2 linked regions of the Halioglobus japonicus genome follow. The protein of the gene in region 1 interacts with the protein of each later gene in a pairwise test. Links are inferred from orthologs where the notes say so. Each region holds a gene or a part of one and is shown on either strand. Other genes may lie near its edges.

Region 1 (3,153 bases):
TGGGTAAACTCGAGGTTCCGGGCAGCCGCGTCGAAAATGGCTATCGTCGTCACAAGCGCGAAGACTGCAGTGGCACCCTAGTGGCCAGCGCGCCGGACAGCCGACGCGCAGATATTGTCGTCACCGCCTGGCACTGTCTGGAGTACTACCAGGACCTCAGCCGGCCCATTCTGTTCACCCTTCTGCCGAATAGTCACCAGCCGATCACCCTCGAGGCACGACGACTGGATACCGGCGGCGATATGCATGCCGACTGGGCAGTACTGCAGCTGGCCAGGCCCGTCGATGCCACTACGGTGCGCGGACTGACGATAGACCCGGTTCGGGCAGATGCTACGCGGGCCGTGGTGATGGCTGGTTATTCAGGCGACGAGGGGTTGGGACAGGACGGACAGGTAATGACATACCACGTCGATTGCCGGATTACCGCACAACAGCCTGGCGCCAGCACAAGCAATTGCCAGGCCTATAAGGGCGCCTCAGGGGGCGCAGTCATTCAACTTGATGATCAGGGGCAGGCACGCCTCACCGGCGTCATCTCGCGTGGGGACAGCGCTGGCGTCAGCATTTTCGTGCCCGTAGAAGGTTTTCGCTCGCCGCTGAATCTGGCGCTTCGTTGATTTGCCGCGCAGGGGGCATGGCACCGACATGGCGTTCGCCGCGCTCGGCCGCCAGCTGTGTCTGTTTCTGGCGCTCTTCAAAGCGGGCCATTTGCTCTGGCGTTAAGCGATCTGCGCACCGGGGGCAGCATATTCCGGCCCGATATTGCTCCGAGTGTTTGTCTTCATCGGTAATGGGCATGCGGCAACCGAAGCACAAGTCGTAGCTGCCCTTTTCCAGTTCGCGATTGACTGCCACACGATTGTCGAAGACATAGCATTCGCCTTCCCAGGCACTCTCTTCGGCCGGCACTTCCTCGAGATATTTGAGAATACCGCCCTTGAGGTGGTAAACCTCTTCAAACCCTTCCTGAAGCATGAATGCCGACGCTTTTTCGCAGCGAATACCGCCGGTGCAGAACATCGCCACTTTCTTTTGTTTGGATGGATCGAGATGGCTGCGCACATACTCGGGAAACTCACGGAAACTGTCGGTGTGGGGATCGACTGCGCCGCGAAAGGTGCCGATTTCAAACTCGTAGTCATTGCGAGTATCGATTAGCAACACATCGGGATCATCGATCAGTGCGTTCCAGTCCTTGGGCTGGACATAGGTGCCGACTACTTTATTCGGGTCGATACCGTCCACGCCCATGGTCACAATTTCTTTCTTGAGCTTCACCTTCATGCGGTAGAACGGCATGACATCGTCCACCGACTCTTTGTGCTCCAGAGCCGCCAGACGTAGATCCTGGCGCAGGTAGTCAAGGACCGCATCGATACCCTCACGAGACCCCGCTATCGTGCCGTTAATGCCCTCTTCAGCGAGCAGCAAAGTGCCTTTAATGCCGTGCCGGATACAGGTGTCCAGCAGGGGTTCGCGCATATCTCGGTAGTCTTCGAGAGTGACGAATCGGTACAGTGCCGCAACTACAAACTCACCCACGACCTACTGCGCCTCCGCCTTGGAACCGCCCAGACAATCGGGGGACGCCGGTGCGCCTTCGCGCTCAGCCCATTCGGCTGCCGTATAGGTATGCAGGGCGAGCGCGTGGACAGGGCCTTCCAGCTGGGCCGCCAACGCACCGTAAACCTGCTGGTGCCGGGCCACTTTACGCTTACCTTCAAAAGCGTCGGTGACAATGACAACCTTGAAGTGGGTTTCCGAATTCGGTGGCACGCTGTGCATATGGCTCTCGTTTTCCACCTGCAGGTGAGCGGGCTGGAACTGCTCGCCAAGAATAGATTCAATTTCGGTCTGGACTATCATGCTAATACCTCTAAAGAGGCCCGCATTATACGCGTTTACGGGCCATCAATCGCGTTTTAAAGTGGCGCGGAACTGGCCCGGAGTCTGCCCTGTCCATTTCTTGAAGGAACGATGGAATGCGCTCGGGTCGGTAAACCCCATCTCCAGTGCAACTTCGTTAATTGATAGATCGTGGCGATTAAGGCACAGCTTGGCCGCCTCACAGCGGGCGTCATCCTTAAGTTGCTGGAATGTGGTTCCCTCGCGCTTCAGACGCCGGCGCAGCGTGGGTGCCGACATCGCCAGGGCACTGCAGATCATTTCAAAACTGGGAAACCCGGCGCTGAAATCGTGGCCAATCATGGCCCGCACCTGGGCCGACAAATTATCGCTGCCCGGGTGGCTGTCCATAATCAGCATTTGATAGGGCGCGGTGCGTAGGAATTCACGCAGTGAATGCTGAGTGTGAACCACAGGCCAGGCCAGGCACTCGCTGTCAAAATACAGCAAGTCGTTGGGCTGACCGTAGTAGACCGGGCAGTGGAACAACTCCTCATACTTGTCGGGATTAGCCGGCGGTTCACCGGTAAAATCCACCCGATGCAGTTTTATCGGTCGACCGCAGAGCCAGCCGAAGAAACGGTGCCAGACCTGCAGTCCATAGGCGTCAGCAGGCCCCACCTGGGGACGCTCTCGACGATCGATGGTGCGATAACCTACCCGGGCATGAACCTGGGAAAAGTTCGCGTACAGCTGACTACGCTCATCGAAGAAGGTGCGGTAAAACTCTGATGCGCGCTGAATGGCCTGGCCGAGGTTGTCGCAGGAAATAATGCAGTAACACATCATGCGAAAGGCGCCTGGCGCCACCAACTCACTGCCCGTAACGCCGAAGGTCTCATCCTGCAGCAACCGCAATACCTGCTGATAGACCTGCGAGTACTGCATTGCGGTAGTCTCGCTGCGATATCCGGGCGAGTGCTCATCCAATGGATTGAACTCAATGCCCGCCTCAGCGAGCATTGCGCTGAAATCGTAGCCGCGGGCATTCACCATGCGCAGCAGGGTATTCATAAAACGAGTGGGGACGCTATCGCTCAAACCGGAAACGCCAGCAAGTTGCAAACCGCCATATTACCAGATCCGCGGTGCTCTGCGGCAAGACCCCAACGGTCAATCTGCGTATACTGGAACGTGTCATCGACAGGAGTCAGGATGATGGATACGCGCTACAACGTTTATTTCGCCGGTGAAGTCCTCGCCGGTCAGGACCTGGCCAAAGTTCGCCAGGGTATTGGCCAGTTG
Region 2 (3,047 bases), 590 kb from region 1 along the record:
CATACCAGCGGATTGCCGCCGTAGGTGGAACCGTGGTGGCCCGGACCGAATGTGTTTGCCGCCTCACCGCGGGCCAGGCAGGCGCCAATGGGGACGCCGTTACCCAGGCCCTTGGCCGTGGTCACGACATCCGGGATGAACCCCATACCCTGATAGGCAAACCAGGTGCCGGTGCGGCCGTTACCTGTCTGCACTTCGTCGAGCATCATCAGCCAGCCCTGGGCGTCGCAGATTTCGCGCACGCCGCGCAAATAGTCCTCGTCCAGAGGGTTGACGCCGCCTTCGCCCTGAATCGGCTCAGCTAGAAACGCCACCACATCTGGGTTGTTGGCCGCGATCTGGCGAATGGCCTCAAGGTCATTGCGCGGAGCGCGCACAAAGCCGCTGACCAAAGGCTCGAAGCCGGCCTGGATCTGGCGGTTACCGGTGGCGCTCAGTGTGGCCAGGGTGCGGCCGTGAAAGGCGCCTTCCAGTACGATGATGGTGGGCTTTTCCACATCGCGGTTGTGGCCGTGCAGGCGGGCTATCTTGATCGCCGCCTCATTGGCCTCGGCGCCTGAGTTGCCAAAGAAGCAGCGCTCCATGCCGGAGATCTCTGTCAGCCGCTCTGCCAGTGCCTCCTGTGGTCCGACCCCATAGAGGTTGGATGTGTGGACCAGTTTGCCGGCCTGATCCTGGATGGCGGCCGTCACGCCCGGGTGATTGTGACCCAGGCCGTTGACCGCAATACCGGAGATGCCGTCCAGGTATCGTCGCCCTTCAGTGTCGAAGAGATAAACACCCTCTCCGTGACTGAAAGTGACTGGTAACCTGGCATAAGTGGGCATCAACGCCGACATGGTGTGCTCTCCTTGTAATTCGCGGACCCCGTCCCCATTTCATGCGGTGGCCCAAACAAAAAAGGCAGCTTGGGCTGCCTTGGGGACCGAGCACTATAGACGCCGTCACTGCGCTTGTAAATCACCCGCAAAGCGCGTGGATATTTTGAGCGTGGAATAGGGTAGAATGCGCGGCCTTGATATCGTCGGCCCCACCGACCCCAGCTACAGGATTTGACATGGATACTATCGAAACTATCAAAGAACAGATCGGCAACAACCCCATTCTGCTTTACATGAAGGGCTCCCCGAACCAGCCCCAGTGTGGTTTCTCTGCGCGCACTGTGCAGGCGTTGATGCAGTGCGGTGAGCGCTTTGCTTACGTTGACGTGCTGTCCAACCCTGAGGTGCGCGCCGAACTGCCCAAGTACGCCAACTGGCCGACGTTTCCGCAGCTGTGGGTAGGTGGTGAGCTGATCGGCGGCTGCGATATCGTTACCGAGATGTTTGAATCAGGCGAACTGCAGACCCTGGTCAAGGAAACTGCAGCGGCGCAGCCGGCGGAGTAATCTGGCTTCGACCTTAGCCGCCGAGGCTTATTCAGCCATGTGACACTGGCGTGAATGGTCTGTGCGAAGGACTTCGGCACAAAAAAAGCCCGGGCAATGCCCTAGGCATTAAATGTTTCTGGATATAACAGAAATGTGTACCTAAACTCACTCCTATAGGGAAGCAATCCTATCAGGAGTGAGTTTTTTAATGCCCGATCACAAATCTGATCAGAAAAGGGACAGAATCCCGCCTGAATACGATGGCATACAGGTAAACTCCTGCAAGAATCCCAGGTGCAAGAACTTTGGTGTACCAGCAGAAAACTCAAGATCTGATCCTAACTATCGCGTAAGTGGGAGCAAACGCCCGGTTCGTGAGAATTTCGAGCTAACCGGAGCGGGTTCAGCAAAGTCGGCAAGGGTCATTATCTGCAAATCCTGCAATGAATCTATTCCCCTAAAAAACAATCAGGCAATTGTCGAAACTATACATTCACTATCATGGTCGCCTGACAATCACTACTGCCCAAATATTGAGTGCAGCAACAATATCTCTAAGGTCGGCTTGAATGGCAGCACTGGTGCGTATGTAAAGCGGGGCCGTACAGAAACAGGCTCTCAGCGATGGAAGTGCAAAGGCTGTGGCAAAACTTTCGTTGTGCAGCGAGCCCGCTACCCTGCAACTCATGGGCGGAAATCCCACAAATATGTGGAATCAATTCTCCACCTATTGAATGGTCTTGAGATTAATCGCATTCAAGAGACTACAGAATTATCCCCTCCCGTCATTTATCACAATATGGAGCGGGCGTACAAAGCCTGCCTTCGCTTTAACAGAGAACGGGAAGCCAATTTCAAGCAACGATCTGGTCGCCATGAGGAACTATTTCTTTGTACTGATCGACAAGCCTATTTGATCAACTGGGACAAGCGAGAAGACAAACGTAACATAGCATTTCGTTCAACGATTAGTGCCGACTGTAGTAGCGGTTACGTCTTCCCAATCCATCTATCCTATGACCCCCGCGCTGATCGAGACTTTATTCATATCGAGTCATGGAAGCGGGGTGATCAAGACTACACAATGGCATTGCGTAGATATTCTCAATATTGGCTGGATGATGACTATCAATCACATGATACAAACGCTCGGTCACCTCTTGAGGCATATTCTCCGGACGCCCTGCAAAGGTTACGGGCAAGATATGAAGATGCTGATCAGAGGGACGATGTCGAACTCCCAAGTGATCAGTTGTCACTTGAGAGCATGCTGCCCCGCAAAGGCATGCAGTTCAGGGAAGACTATGTCCTGTACGCACACTTTCAGATCATTCGCTCTCTGCTGAGTGAGTCTGAAAAGGTCCACTTCTTTACTGAACAGGAGTCTGGGATACGAGCCGCCTACATGTCTTCCTTTGGCGATATGGTACGAAATGGGGACAGTGATCTCTTCTATGTGGCAATTAAAGATGGCGCCACTAGAGATGAGAGGGAAGAAGCGACACGAATTGGCCGTCGTGCAATAAGATCAGCTCAGGGGCAGCTTGGCCGAGTAACTGAGCTCGAGGCCACTTGGTATCTTGTGGAACAGACGATGAACGCCCACCTTCGAGGAGAAGGAAAGTGGAAGGATCGATGGGCGCTTTATCCAGTGCCTACCCGGGGAGAGGTGCAGAAA

The links.
Region 2: the proteins of BST95_RS09455 (region 1) and grxD interact in binary tests that used the Escherichia coli proteins (3 or more experiments, as listed by UniProt). The link is inferred for Halioglobus japonicus from one-to-one orthologs.

What each region holds. Positions count from the first base shown.
Region 1 is NZ_CP019450.1:2,010,441-2,013,593, reverse strand. The notes cover bases 210-3,037. They hold BST95_RS09455 (BolA family protein), read right to left. Parts: upstream 1,870-3,037; coding sequence 1,549-1,869; downstream 210-1,548. Other genes in these bases: BST95_RS09450 (AraC family transcriptional regulator), read right to left, coding at 1,915-2,949; trhO (oxygen-dependent tRNA uridine(34) hydroxylase TrhO), read right to left, coding at 562-1,545; BST95_RS09465 (trypsin-like serine peptidase), read left to right, coding at 210-620. Also shown: more of BST95_RS09465, read left to right, coding at 1-209; BST95_RS09445 (hypothetical protein), read left to right, coding at 3,064-3,153. UniProt on the Escherichia coli protein: Transcriptional regulator that plays an important role in general stress response. Has many effects on cell morphology, cell growth and cell division. Acts by regulating the transcription of many genes, including dacA (PBP-5), dacC (PBP-6), ampC and mreB.
Region 2 is NZ_CP019450.1:1,420,594-1,423,640, forward strand. Bases 1-2,722 are described here. They hold grxD (Grx4 family monothiol glutaredoxin), read left to right. Parts: upstream 1-1,057; coding sequence 1,058-1,387; downstream 1,388-2,722. Other genes in these bases: BST95_RS06815 (aspartate aminotransferase family protein), read right to left, coding at 1-839; BST95_RS06825 (IS1/IS1595 family N-terminal zinc-binding domain-containing protein), read left to right, coding at 1,578-2,722. Outside these bases: more of BST95_RS06825, read left to right, coding at 2,723-3,047. UniProt on the Escherichia coli protein: Monothiol glutaredoxin involved in the biogenesis of iron-sulfur clusters.